Regions from separate parts of the Streptomyces sp. NPDC004327 genome, predicted to be linked through region 1. Evidence: riboswitches for the same ligand, from Rfam matches in the RefSeq annotation. Region 1 holds a riboswitch; the other holds the start of a gene.

Region 1 (7,098 bases):
TCGAGGGCGGCACCGACCCGGGCGCGGCGGCGCGACTCGCCGCGCTCGTGCGGCCGTTCCTGCTGCGGCGCCGCAAGTCGGACCCGGGCATCGCGCCCGAGCTGCCGCCGAAGACGGAGACCGACCGGACCGTGCCGCTCACGAAGGAACAGGCGGGCCTGTACGAGGCGGTGGTGCGCGAGACCCTGGCGGCGATCGCCGAGGCGGACGGGATGGAGCGGCGCGGTCTGGTGGTCAAGCTGCTCACGGGCCTCAAGCAGATCTGCAACCACCCGGCGCAGTATCTGAAGGAGGACCCGCGAGAGGGCCCGAAGGAGGGTCGGCCGGGCGGCTCCGGGGACCGGATCGCGGGGCGCTCGGGGAAGCTGGAGCTGCTCGACGAACTCCTCGACACGATCCTCGCCGAGGACGCGAGCGTGCTGGTCTTCACGCAGTACGTGCGGATGGCGCGGCTGTTGGAGGCGCATCTGGCGGCGCGCGGCGTGCCGACGCAGTTCCTGCACGGCGGCACGCCGGTCGCCGAGCGGGAGGCGATGGTCGCCCGCTTCCAGAACGGCGAGGTGCCGGTCTTCCTGCTGTCCCTGAAGGCGGCGGGCACCGGCCTCAACCTCACCCGGGCCGGCCACGTCGTGCACTACGACCGCTGGTGGAACCCGGCCGTGGAGGCGCAGGCCACCGACCGGGCGTACCGGATCGGGCAGACCCAGCCGGTGCAGGTCCACCGGCTGATCGCCGAGGGCACGATCGAGGACCGGATCGCGCGGATGCTGGAGCGCAAGCGTGCGCTGGCCGACTCGGTGCTCGCCTCGGGTGAGGCGGCCCTGACGGAGCTGACGGACGCGGAGCTGTCGGAACTGGTGCGGCTGCGCGGGGAGGACGGACGATGAGCGGGTACGGAGACGGGGCCGGGGACGGGTCCGGGGACGGCGGGGAGTACGGCGCGGACGGGGACGAGACGCGGACCTTCGCGGCGCTGCCGCGCGTTCAGGGCGGCGCCTTCGCCCGCACCTGGTGGGGACGGGCGTGGCTCAAGGCGCTGGAGGACACGGCGCTCGACGGCCGGCAGCTGAAGGCGGGGCGGCGACACGCCCGGGCCGGGGCGGTGGGCGCGGTCTCGGTGCGGCCGGGCCGGATCACGGCCGTGGTGCGGGACCCGGACGGCGCGGCGTACCGCGGTGACGTGCTGCTCCAGGAGCTCTCCGAGGCGCAGTGGGACCGGCTCGTCGACCTGGCGGTGGCCAGCGCGGGGCACATCGCGGCCCTGCTGGACCACGAGATGCCGCCGCACCTGGTGGAGGACGCGGCGGCGGCCGGGCTCGAACTGCTGCCGGGCATCGGCGACCTGGAGCCCGAGTGCGGCTGCGACGCCTGGGACCACTGCCCGCACACGGCGGCGCTCTGCTACGAGGTGGCGCGGCTGCTCGACGAGGACCCGTTCGTGTTGCTGCTGATGCGGGGGCGCGGCGAGCGGGCGCTGATCGAGGCGTTGCAGGAGCGCAGCGCGGCGCTGGCCACGGCGGAATCCGACGAGGCCCGGGGCGGACGCTCCGGCGTGGCGAGTGGGTCGGGCGTGGCGGGCGGTCCGGGCGTGTCGGCGGCGGAGGCGTTCGCGGCGGGCGGCATCCTGCCGCCGCTGCCGGCGCCGCCGGTCCCGGCCGGCGCGCCGGGCGAACCGCCCTCGCTCGACACGGAGACCGGTCCGGAGCCGGGCCTGGACCCGGCGGCGCTGGAGTTCCTGGCTGCGGACGCGGCGGCCCGGGCGCACCGGCTGCTCTCCGGTGCCGTCTCGCTCGCCGACCCGCCGCTGACGCCGGACCAGGACGCGGTGCGGCTGGCGGCGGGCTCCCCCGCGCCGTGGATCGCGGCCCGGCTGGCCACCGGATCGGGCCGCACCCGGACGGGTCTCGACCTCGCGGTGCGCGCCTGGCGCCTCGGCGGCCCGGCCGGTCTCGCGGTCCTGGAGGAGGAGTGGGCCCCGGACCCCGAGGCCCTGCGCCGGGCCGGGAGCCGGCTCCTGGAAGCCTGGGATCCCGCCGACCGCCCCGAGCTCCACCCGTCCGGGCCGGCCCGCTGGACCCTTCTCGGCGCGGGACTCCAGCTGCGACTCGGTGAGGACGGCCGCTGGTGGCCGTACCGCGAGGAGTCCGGCCACTGGGCCCCGGCGGGTCCTGCGGAGCACGACCCGGCGGCGGCGCTGGCGGGCGTGACCGAGGGGGCGGAAAGCTAGCGGCGGGCGGCGCGCCGGCGCAGCCCGTACGGCCACAGGCGCCCCCGCGTGGGCCGTACGGCCACAGTTGCGCCCCCGCGCAGCCCGTACGCCCCGAGACGTGCCCATGCGCCCGCGCGCACCCGCCCTCACTGCAGGTGTGTCGTCAGCTTCCTGCCCGTGCCCGACGGCGTGGCCAGGCTGCAGGCGATCCTGTCCTCGCCGAGCAGGTAGCTGGTGCGGTACGGGTACTGGACGAAGGTGGTCCAGCGGGTGCCGAGCGGCTGATCGGCGGCCTTGGCGCGCAGGAGCGGCCGGCAGAGGGCGGCGGCCGTGTCCCGTACCGCGCGGTCGTCGGCGTAGTCGCCGGTGAGGAGGGGACGGGCGACGACCTCGGCGTCGTGGGGCGTGTCGCAGCCGCGGGGGACGACGGTGCCGGGCGCGTCGCGGGCGATGTCGAAGCAGTCGCCGACGCGCAGCGTGTCGTACGGCGTGCGCGCGTGCGGGCGCGGCGTGGCGCGCTGGCGGGGCGAGGGCTCGGCCGTGGTCCCGGACGGGCTCGGCACGGCGGTGCTGCCGGTGGTGGCACCGGCGGTGGCCGCCTGGGTGCCCTTGGCCTCGGTCCGGCCCCCGGCCGTGCGGCCGGTGGTTCGGATGGGCAGCGGCGTGGGGCTCTCGGCCTGCGCCGAGGGATGTCCGCCGGTCGATCCGGCGGACGGGGCGACCGGGTCGGCCGGGGAGCCCGTCCCGGCGGTGTCGTGGGCCGGGAGCGACGCGCCGTGCGGGCCGTTCCCGGCGGCGCCGCCGTGAGCGGTCAGGGCCACCGAGAGCGCCACTATGGTGGCGAGCGCGGCGACCGGCAGGACGACGGCGCCCGGCCGTCTGGGCGGCCGGGCGTCGCGGGACGGGGTTTCCGTCGGCGGGCGGAGCATGGGGATCAGCCTCACCCGAGCGCGCCCATGTGGCGAGCGATACCGGCGAGTTGGGCCCCGCCCGTACAGAACCGTGACAATCCCGCCGCTCGGACGAGACCCGGGGCCCATGGCATCGAGACCTACAGCCCGAGCTGGCGCTCGGCCGCGTCGACGGTCTGGGCGAGCAGCACGGCGATGGTCATCGGGCCGACGCCGCCGGGGACCGGGGTGATGAGGGAGGCGCGCTCGGCGGCGCTGTCGAAGTCGACGTCGCCGACGTTGCCCTCGTTGTAGCCGGCGTCGATGACGACGGCGCCGGGCTTGATGTCCTCGCCCCTGATGAACTGCGGCTTGCCGACGGCGGCGACCAGGATGTCGGCCTCGCGGACGGCGGCCGAGAGGTCGGCGGTGCGGGAGTGGCAGTAGGTGACGGTGGCGTCGCGGCCGAGGAGCAGCAGACCGGCCGGCTTGCCGAGGATGGCGCTGCGGCCGACGACGACGGCCCGCTTGCCGCTGAGCTCGACCTCGTACTCGTCGAGCAGCCGCATGATGCCGCCGGGGGTGCAGGAGACGAAGCCGGGGAGGCCGAAGCCCATGGCGGCGAAGGAGGCCATGGTGACGCCGTCGACGTCCTTCTCCGGGGCGATGGCCTCGAAGGCGGCGCGCTCGTCGATGTGCGGGCCGACCGGGTGCTGGAGCAGGATGCCGTGGACCTCGGGGTCCTCGGAGAGCGCGGTGATCGCCGCGACGAGTTCCTCGGTGGTGGTCTCGGCGGGCAGCTCGACGTGCTTGGAGCGGATTCCGGCCTTCGCGCAGCGGTTCTGCTTCATCTTGACGTACGTGACGGAGGCCGGGTCGGCGCCGACGAGGACGGTCGCGAGGCAGGGCGTGACGCCGGTGCGGCGGGTGATCTCGGCGGCGCGGGCCGCGGTCTCCTCGACCGTGCGGCGGGCGAGCGCGGTGCCGTCCATGAGGCGTGCGGTGCTGGTGGACATGGGCCACTCCTGGGCGTCGTCGAGGAACGTGGTTCGCCCAGGCGCACGGCTGCGACACGGACACGTGCACCGGCCAGCCGAGTACGCGCGTCCGCCGGGCCGCTCCCCGGTGGTGATCCACCTCAAGCGCCAGTCACGGCCCGGTCCCACTGTACGTGACGTCCGGGTGATGGGTACCGGTCAGGCCGCATATGCGGGCCGGTCCGGGCGCTTGTCGGCGGGCCGCGCGGGCACGACGATGACGTCCACGGTGCGGACGACCTCGACGGGGAGGCCGAGTTGAGCGTGGGCGACACACGGGGCGACACCTGGGCGGACACGGACGAAGCGGCGGTGCGGCGGGCGCACGAGGCGTTCACGGCGGGCGGCACGCCGGCCGCCCCGCCGCACTCTCCGCCGGTCCGGCGGCTGGTCGCCGAGTCCTGGCGGCGTTCGGCACGGGCGCGGGTGAGCCCGGACGGCACGGCGCGGGTGGAGCTGGACGAGGAGGAGCTGGCCGGGCACCGGGAGGAGCATCCGCTGGCGGCGGCGATGCCGGTGATCCGGGAGCTGATGGGCGCGTACGCGCGGGACGGCGAGCATCTGCTGGCGGTGTGCGACGCGGCGGGCCGGATGCTGTGGGTGGAGGGGCATCCGGGGAAGTTGCGCCTGGCACGCGGGATGAACTTCGTCGCCGGAGCGCGCTGGTCGGAGTCGGCGGCGGGGACGAACGCGCCGGGGACGGCCATGGCGCTGGACCGGCCGGTGCAGGTGTGCGCGGCGGAGCACTTCCGGCGGCCCGTGCAGGCATGGACCTGCGCGGCGGCGCCGGTGCACGATCCGCGCAGCGGGCGGCTGCTGGGGGCGGTGGACATCACCGGCGGGGCCGGGCTCGCGCATCCGCACAGCCTGGCGTTCGTGCAGGCTGTGGCGCGGGCCGCCGAGTCCCAGCTGGCGCTCGTCTCCCCCGCCCCGGCGGCCGGCCGGCCGCTGCTCACGGCGCTCGGCAGGGACGAGGCGCTGCTGTCCGTGGCGGGGCGGCGGCTGCGGCTGAGCCGCCGGCACAGCGAGATCCTGGTGCTCCTGGCGCAGCGCCCGGAGGGCGTGACGGGGGACGAGCTGCTCACGCTGCTGTACGAGGACGAGTCGGTCACCCCGGTGACGCTGCGGGCGGAGCTGTCCCGGCTGCGCGGTCTGCTCGGCCCGGAGCTGCTCGCCTCCCGTCCGTACCGGCTGACGCGGGAGGTGGACGCGGACTTCGCGGTGGTGGACCGGCGGCTGGCATCGGGGGCGGTGTCGACGGCGCTCGGCGGTTACGCGGGTCCGCTGCTGCCGTCGTCGTGCGCGCCGGGGGTGGTGCGGCTGCGGGAGCGGCTGGCCGGGCGGCTGCGGGCGGCGCTGGTGGACCGGGGCGATCCGGGGCTGCTCGCGGACTGGGCGTACAGCGCGTGGGGCGAGGACGACGTGACGGTGTGGCGGGCGCTCGCCTCGGCCGTACCGGCGGCGCAGGCCCCCGCGGTACGGGCACGGCTCGCCGCCCTGGACGCCGAACTGGCCTCGGACGCAACGGGGTTGCAACGTACGGCGGCGCACACTCGCCGCTGACGGCCGGTCGGGGCCGGCACGGCCGCGGCGTCGCGGATCGCGTCGCACGTGACAGCGCACGCGGTACCGCATCGCGCCACGGTTCGCGTCGCACGTCACACCGCGGACCGCCCCGCCCGTCCCACGGAACATCGCATCGCACGTCGCATCGCACGGCGCACTGCACGTCGCACTGCGCGTCGCCCCGAGGAGGCCATGCCCATGACCCGTTTCGCCGCACCCGGTACCGAGGGTTCGCTCATGTCGTACGCGGCGCGCTACGACCACTGGATCGGCGGTGAGTACGTCGCCCCGGCGGGCGGCCGGTACTTCGAGAATCCGAGCCCCGTCGACGGCCGCCCGTTCACGGAGGTGGCCCGCGGCACCGCCGAGGACGTGGAGCGCGCGCTGGACGCGGCGCACGCGGCCGCGCCGGCCTGGGGCCGTACGGCGCCGGCCGAGCGGGCGCAGGTGCTGCTGCGGATCGCGGACCGGATGGAGCGGAACCTGGAGGCGCTGGCGGTCGCGGAGAGCTGGGAGAACGGCAAGCCGGTCCGCGAGACGCTGGCCGCGGACATCCCGCTCGCCATCGACCACTTCCGCTACTTCGCGGGCGCGCTGCGCGCCCAGGAGGGCGCGCTCAGCCAGATCGACGACGACACCGTCGCGTACCACTTCCACGAGCCGCTGGGCGTGGTCGCCCAGATCATCCCGTGGAACTTCCCGATCCTGATGGCGGTCTGGAAGCTGGCGCCCGCGCTCGCCGCCGGCAACGCGATCGTCCTGAAGCCGGCCGAGCAGACCCCGGTCTCCGTCCACTACTGGATGAGCCTGGTCGCCGACCTGCTGCCGCCCGGTGTGATCAACATCGTCAACGGCTTCGGCGAGGAGGCCGGCAAGCCGCTCGCGTCCTCCCCGCGGGTCGCGAAGATCGCCTTCACCGGCGAGACGACGACGGGCCGGCTGATCATGAAATACGCGGCGGAGAACATCAAGCCGGTCACCCTCGAGCTGGGCGGCAAGTCGCCCAACCTCTTCTTCGACGACGTCTCGGCGGCCGACGACGACTTCCTCGACAAGGCCCTCGAAGGCTTCACCATGTTCGCCCTCAACCAGGGCGAGGTGTGCACCTGTCCCTCCCGGGCCCTGATCCAGCGCGGCCACTACCACGACTTCCTCCAGGCGGCGATCACCCGCACGGAGGCCATCGTCCCCGGCCACCCACTGGACACCGACACCATGATCGGCGCCCAGGCCTCCTCCGACCAGCTCGCCAAGATCCTCTCCTACCTGGAGATCGGCCAGCAGGAGGGTGCCAAGATCCTGACGGGCGGTCAGCGCGTCGAGCACGGCGGCGAGTTGGCGGGCGGCTTCTACGTCCAGCCCACCATCTTCGAGGGCGACAACCGCATGCGGATCT
Region 2 (7,098 bases), on a different contig from region 1:
AGCAGGACGATGTCGCCCGCCTTGAGCGCGGGCGTCGGCGGGGTCCACCGGCCCCAGGTCGTCATGTCGTACGTCCACGTCACCACCGCCTTCGCGCCGCACGCCCGCGCGGTGGTCAGCGTGGTCGCGTCGTACGTCCCGTACGGCGGCCGCAGCAGCCGCGCCCCGTCCCCGAACTCGGCGAGCTGCGCCTCGCGCGCCCCGCACACCTGCGCCTTCTGGCCGGCGGCGTCGAGCGCGGTGAGGTCCGGGTGGTCGACGGTGTGGTTCTCGACGCGGGAGGGGCCCTGGTCGAGCAGCGTGTGGAAGTAGCCGGAGTCGTACGAGTAGGCGCCCGGCAGCAGGAAGAGCGAGGTGGGCACCCGGCGGTCGAGCAGCAGTTTCGCGGCGGCCGGGTCGTGGTTCCAGCCGTCGTCGATGGTGATGAAGACGACCGGGTCGGTCGTCCCGACGTGGTTCACGACGGGCACGGGCTCGGGCCAGGCGGCGGCCGGCGCGGCCTGGGCGGGCGCGGCCAGTGCGCCCAGGAGGGCGACGGGGACGAGTGCGGCGAGCGTGCGGCGCAGGGCGCGGCGCGGACGGGGTCTCGGCATGGCGGCCATCATTGGCCTAGACCAACTGGGGTGTCAATGGGGCCAGTTGACGGCGAAACGGACGCCGGCGGTCCACCGTGGGGTGGACCGCCGCCATCCGTTTCCGCGGACCGTGGGGCCCGCGGAACGTGGAGCCGGCGGACCCCAGGGTCCGCGGACCGTGGGACGCGCGAGCCGTAGCGCCCCCAGGCCACCGGCCCCCCAAGCCGTCGGACCCGCAGGCCACCGGCCCCGCAGGCCGTCAGTCCGCCGAGAGCACCGCCCGCAGCTGCTCCAGGCCCCAGTCCAGGTCCTCCTTCGAGATCACCAGCGGCGGCGCGATCCGGATCGTCGAGCCGTGCGTGTCCTTCACCAGCACGCCCCGGGCCATCAGCTTCTCCGAGATCTCCCGGCCGGTGCCCTTCGCGGGTGCGATGTCCACGCCCGCCCATAGGCCGCGGCCGCGCACCGCCTCCACCGCGCCGCCGCCGACGAGCAGGCCCAGCTCGGCGTGCAGGTGCTCGCCGAGCTCGGCCGCGCGCTGCTGGTACTCGCCCGTGCGCAGCATCGCGATGACCTCCAGGGCCACCGCGCAGGCCAGCGGGTTGCCGCCGAAGGTCGAACCGTGCTCGCCCGGCCGGAACACCCCGAGGACGTCCCGGTCCGCGACCACCGCCGACACCGGCACGACGCCGCCGCCGAGGGCCTTGCCCAGGATGTAGACGTCCGGCACCACGTCCTCGTGCTCGCACGCGAACGTCCGGCCGGTGCGGCCCAGGCCCGACTGGATCTCGTCCGCCATGAACAGCACGTTCCGGCGGGTCGTCAGCTCCCGTACCCCGCGCAGATAGCCGGCCGGCGGGACCAGGACCCCGGCCTCGCCCTGGATCGGCTCCAGGAGCACGGCCACCGTGTTCTCGGTGACGGCCGCCTCCATCGCGGTCAGGTCGCCGTACGGCACGATCTCGAAGCCCGGCGTGTACGGGCCGAAGTGGTCACGGGCCTCGTGGTCCGTGGAGAAGCTGACGATCGTCGTCGTCCGGCCGTGGAAGTTGTTCGCGGCCACGACGATCTTCGCGTGCCCGTCCGGCACGCCCTTCACCTCGTACCCCCACTTGCGGGCCGTCTTCACCGCCGTCTCCACGGCCTCCGCGCCCGTGTTCATCGGCAGCACCGCCTCCTTGCCGCACAGCTCGGCCAGGCGCGCGCAGAACTCCCCGAAGCGGTCGTGGTGGAACGCGCGCGACGTCAGCGTCACCCGCTCCAGCTGGGCACGGGCGGCGTCGATCAGGCGCCGGTTGCCGTGCCCGAAGTTGAGCGCCGAGTACCCGGCGAGCATGTCGAGGTAGCGGCGCCCCTCGACATCGGTCATCCAGGCGCCTTCGGCGGAGGCGACGACCACGGGCAGGGGGTGGTAGTTGTGGGCGCTGTGCGCGTCCGCGGCAGCGATCTCGCCTTGCGTCTTCGACGTGCTCGACACGGGATCTCCGTTCGTCCTGCGGCCAGGGGCGGGTGTGGTTCCCTGTTCTTATCGTCGCTCGTATGCCGGACGGGGAAACCTGCCGTGACGGCGCGCCCGATAGTCTGGAAACACGCACGGCGACTGGCGTACGGGGACCGAACCCCGGGGGAGCCGTGCGCGGCAGAGCACACGAGATGCCGCCCGCCTGGGCATCACGGGACACCTGACCAAGTCCCGTGGGGTGCCGCCCGGCACCCGCACCGGGGCCCATTCGCGGAGGAACGCCATGAACCTTCCCGCCCACCACCCGGCGCTGAGCGCGACCGACCCCGAGCTCGCCGTGCTCGTCGGGGCCGAGGAGCGGCTGCAGGCCGAGACGCTGCGCCTGATCCCCAGCGAGAACTACGTCTCCGCCGCCGTCCTCGAAGCCTCCGGGACCGTGCTGCAGAACAAGTACAGCGAGGGCTACCCGGGCCGCCGCTACTACGAGGGCCAGCAGAACATCGACCGGGTCGAGAGCCTCGCGATCTCCCGCGCCCGGGCCCTCTTCGGCGTCGACCACGCCAACGTCCAGCCGTACTCCGGCTCCCCGGCCAACCTCGCCGTCTACCTGGCCTTCGCGCAGCCCGGCGACACCGTGATGGGCATGGCGCTGCCGATGGGCGGCCACCTCACGCACGGCTGGGGCGTCTCCGCGACCGGCACCTGGTTCCGGGGCGTGCAGTACGGCGTACGGAAGGACACCGGGCTCATCGACTTCGACGAGGTCCGGGACCTGGCCCTCGCCGAGCGGCCGAAGGTGATCTTCTGCGGCGGCACGGCGCTGCCCCGCACGATCGACTTCGCCGCGTTCGGCGAGATCGCCCGCGAGGCCGGCGCCGTGCTCGTCGCCGACGTCGCCCACATCGCCGGCCTGATCGCGGGCGGCGCCCACCCGTCTCCCGTACCGCACGTGGACGTCGTCTCCACGACCACGCACAAGACCCTGCGCGGTCCGCGCGGCGCGATGCTGATGTGCCGCGAGGAGCACGCCAAGGCCCTCGACAAGGCCGTCTTCCCCGGCCTCCAGGGCGGCCCGCACAACCAGACGACCGCCGCCATCGCCGTCGCCCTGCACGAGGCGGCCCAGCCGTCCTTCCGCGACTACGCCCACGCGGTCGTCGCCAACGCCCGGGCCCTCGCCGACGCGCTGCTCGCCCGCGGCTTCGAGCTGGTCTCCGGCGGCACCGACAACCACCTGATCCTCATGGACCTCACGCCCAAGGAGGTCCCGGGCAAGGTGGCGGCCAAGGCGCTCGACCGGGCCGGCATCGTCGTCAACTACAACACCGTCCCGTACGACCCGCGCAAGCCCTTCGACCCGTCCGGCATCCGCATCGGCACCCCGTCGCTCACCTCCCGCGGCCTCGGCGTCGCGCACATGCCGCAGGTCGCCGACTGGATCGACCGGGGCGTCGCCGCCGCCGGCAAGGGCGACGAGGAGGCCCTGGCCGTCATCCGCGCCGAGGTCGCCGAACTGATGGCCGCGTTCCCGGCCCCGGGCCTGCCGGTGTGACGGCGGTCGCGGCGGGGGTCCGAGGCCCCCGCCGCGGAAATCGCGTCGCGCCCAGGCAGCTACGCGGCGTCGATGCGCAACTCGCTCTCCGGGTGCAGAGCCGCGATCGACTTGATGCCGACGGACACGCCTGGGGGCAGCGACTGGACGTAGACGGCCAGGCCCTTCGCGAGCAGTGACAGCTCGCGGTGTTGGGCGAGGTGGTTGCCCACGACGGTGTAGCGGGTCGTGGGCCTCCGCGTCGCGGACGTCCGAGACGCGGAAGCTCGTCGGAATGAACGACCTTCCCTGGTCAGGAGATGACGCAGTTGGCGACCGTGCTGCGCACCCTGTCGCCGGTCGAGAAGTGCTTGACCTTGCACTTGTTGATGCCCAGCCCGCCGTCGACCTGGGCGTATCCCGGCCCGATCACCAGCTGGGTGTCATTCTGGCCGCGGATCGTGTCGTTGCCGGGGCCGCCCATGATGACTCCGGACGACTCGTCGCCGACGGACTTCGGCTCGATGGTGTCGTTCCCGCTGCCGCCGAGTACCCGGCCGCCGAGGTCTACTCGGCTGGTGCGGATGACGTCGTCGTCGTCGTTGCCGAGGACCTGGCCGCCGCCGCGCTCGTATTCGCCCGGCTGGCCCATCACGCTGCCCGTCGTGATGGTGTCGTTGCCGTGGTCCCCGTAGACCGTCGCGCCGTGCTCCGCCGTTCCGACGACCAGCGCGGTGGTGATCGTGTCGTCGCCGGCGCCGCCGCGGACCGACGAATCGCCGTTGCGCGGGTAGAGGTTGTTGACCTGGATGATGTCGTCGCCGTCGCCGCCGAGCACCTGGGAGTCGATGACCAGGCCCTTGACGCGGATGTTGTCGGCGCCGCCGCCGCCGTAGATGATCACGTTGACGACGTCGTTCTCGCAGAGGATCGTGTCGTTGCCCGTCGTGCCGTACACGTTTCCGGGCGGGGCCTCGACCCCGTTGACGAAGCACCAGTGCGAGGGCAGGGGATCTGCGGCCGCCTGGGCCGGGGAGGCCGCCAGTGACGCTGTCATGACGACGGACGTGGCGGCGGCGTGCAGGGTGAGACGGGCGACGCGGTTCGTGCGCGGCATGGGGAACTCCCGTACGTGGAGGGGGTGGGCCCGGTCTGCGCAGTGTGAACCGGGCCCACCGGACGAACATGGGTGCCGCGCCGGAGCGCGGGTCCCCCGTACTCCGTACGAAGGGTCGTATGCGGCAGGACGGCTCGCAAGGCCCCGGCACGCGGCGACGCCGCGTCGCCGCGCCGAGGCACGGGTCAGGGAACGTTGGTGACGGACTCGCAGCGCACCGCGACGTCGTGGTTGCCGGCTTCGCCGTCGCAGGAGTCGGTGTGGGCGCCGCCGTCCAGGAGGTCGTCGGCGGGGCCCGCGAAGATGGCGTCGTCGCCGGTGCCGCCGCGGATGTCGTCCCGGCCGCCGGCCGTGCCGACGGTCGCGTCGCCGTCGAAGTTCACGTTGTCGCCGAAGAGGTGGTCGTCGCCGCCGCGTCCGTCGATCACGTCCTTGCCCGCGGACGTCCGCGAGGCGTCGCCGACCGAGCTGTCGCCGAAGAGGTAGTCGTCCGCCGTTCCGCCGGTGATCCGGTCGTCGCCCGCGCCGGTCGCCTGCCCGCCCTGGGGATCGCCGATGTTGTGGTCGCCGATGGCGAAGATGCCGCCGTCGGTGCCGAGGTCGATGATGTCGTCGCCGCCGGCTCCACGGGCCCCGGCGATGCCTTCGCTGTCCCCGACGATGCTTTCGAGGACGCCTGGCCCGGAGAGGAGCACGTCGTCGCCCGCGCCGGTGCCGAACCCCTGGAAGGGCGCGGCCGAGTCGCCGAGCAGGCCGTCGTCGCCGGTGCCACCTTCCAGGTGGTCCCGGCCGCCGCCCTCGGCATTGCCGCCCAGGGCGACGCTGTCCCCGGTGATGTGCACGTCGTCGCCGGCGCCGCCGTACATGACGTCGTTGCCCCCGCCCTTGGCGTCGCCGTCGGCGTCGGTCTCCGAGTCGCCGACCATGAAGTCGTCGCCGCCGCCGCCGTACATGACGTCGTTGCCGCCTCCCTCGGCGTTGCCGCTGTCGCTGTGTGAGTCACCGACCATGTCGTCGTCGCCGGCGCCGCCGTACAAGACGTCGTTGCCCCCGCCCTTGGCGTCTCCGCTCTCGACCGACACGTCACCGCGGATCGCGTCGTCGCCCGTCCCGCCGTCGATCCGGTCGTTGCCGAGGCCGCCGATCAGGCGGTCGTCGCCGCCGAGGCCGCAGATGAGGTCGTCGCCACCGCGACCGTCGACGACGTCGGCCCCCGGGGATCCGACGATGACGTCGCGGCCCGGCGTGCCGGTGAGGGTGCCCGCGCCGGTGAGAGTCGCGGGAATGCCGAAACAGGTGGGCGGGGCGGCAACCGCGGCGGTCGCCGGAACCCCCGTCGTGATCAGCGCCGCCGACACGATGCCGGCCATGACGAACCGAGCCATGCAAGACCTCCAGGTCCGAGGAGTGGCAGAAGGAGGTCTGCCTCACGGCATGGCGCTTCGGACGCGCATGAGGCCGTTTGCCGCATGCCGTCCCTCGAACGCCCCGGCGGGCGTAGCGCTTCTCGGCTTCGGACTGTGGCACCCGCACTGAGCTCCTCGCCCTGTACCAAGCCCCGGGCCGGGGAACCCGTTCGCCTCGCTCAAGATGCCGGGGGTCCGGGGCTCGCCGAGATTGGGGGCATGTCTCATCACCTCAGCGGTCCGAACCTGCGCTCGCCCATGAATGACGCCGGCTCGACATGACCGACCTGTTCGCCTTCACCGTGGACGGCGACCGGACCGTTCTGATCATGAACGTCAATCCGATCGCCCCGACCGGCGGCCAGGCGTTCCACCCGGACGCGGTGTACCGCATCAACGTCGACACCGACGGCGACCAGCGGGCCGACGTTGCGTACAGCTTCGTGTTCGCGCCGCCGCAGGACGGTCGGCAGACCGTCACCGTTCACCGGGCCACCGGGGACGAGGCGCGGGCGCACGACGCCGCGGGTGAGGAGATCTTCACCGACGTGCCGGTCAGCTTCGGGGCCGAGCCGCACCCGGTGGAGTCCGGTGCGTACCGGTTCTTCGCCGGGATGCGCAGCGATCCGTTCTTCGCCGACCTGGACGGCATCGTGCAGAAGTTCCAGTGGACCGGGGTCGACTGGGGGGCCGGCAAGAACGTCTTCGGGCTGGTCCTTGAGATGCCGAGCAGCGAGCTCGGCGCAGGTCCGGAGATCGGCGTGTGGGGCCGGGTGAGCCTGCGGCAGAACGGGCAGCTGACGTCCGTCGACCGGGGCGCCCACCCGTCCCTCACCGCCTACTTCAACGCCGAGGACGTCAAGGACGCCTACAACGCGGGCGAGCCGGCCGACGACTGGGACACCTACCGGGAGCCGTGGACCGCGGTGCTCGAGCACTTCGGCGGCTACAGTCCGCAGGCGGCGGAGGCGGCGCTGCGCACCGTCCTGCCGGACGTCCTGCGCTTC

Evidence for each region. A riboswitch is a leader RNA that binds a small molecule or an ion and turns the genes downstream of it on or off. The one in region 1 is predicted to bind ZMP and ZTP.
Region 2: another riboswitch for ZMP and ZTP. It lies ahead of glyA (serine hydroxymethyltransferase); the one in region 1 lies ahead of ACFYU9_RS03565 (bifunctional 5,10-methylenetetrahydrofolate dehydrogenase/5,10-methenyltetrahydrofolate cyclohydrolase).

The regions. Positions count from the first base shown of each region.
Region 1 covers NZ_JBIAME010000001.1:838,341-845,438, reverse strand. The annotation lists gene ACFYU9_RS03580 (DEAD/DEAH box helicase) at 1-887, shown strand, start outside; gene ACFYU9_RS03575 (SWF or SNF family helicase) at 884-2,227, shown strand; gene ACFYU9_RS03570 (hypothetical protein) at 2,356-3,138, opposite strand; gene ACFYU9_RS03565 (bifunctional 5,10-methylenetetrahydrofolate dehydrogenase/5,10-methenyltetrahydrofolate cyclohydrolase) at 3,261-4,115, opposite strand; ZMP/ZTP riboswitch at 4,144-4,262, opposite strand; gene ACFYU9_RS03560 (GAF domain-containing protein) at 4,401-5,699, shown strand; gene ACFYU9_RS03555 (aldehyde dehydrogenase family protein) at 5,901-7,098, shown strand, end outside.
Region 2 covers NZ_JBIAME010000003.1:639,289-646,386, forward strand. The annotation lists gene ACFYU9_RS13485 (polysaccharide deacetylase family protein) at 1-593, opposite strand, end outside; gene rocD (ornithine--oxo-acid transaminase) at 835-2,052, opposite strand; ZMP/ZTP riboswitch at 2,162-2,252, shown strand; gene glyA (serine hydroxymethyltransferase) at 2,321-3,589, shown strand; gene ACFYU9_RS13500 (hypothetical protein) at 3,649-3,801, opposite strand; gene ACFYU9_RS13505 (hypothetical protein) at 3,882-4,685, opposite strand; gene ACFYU9_RS13510 (calcium-binding protein) at 4,871-6,070, opposite strand; gene ACFYU9_RS13515 (DUF4331 family protein) at 6,370-7,098, shown strand, end outside.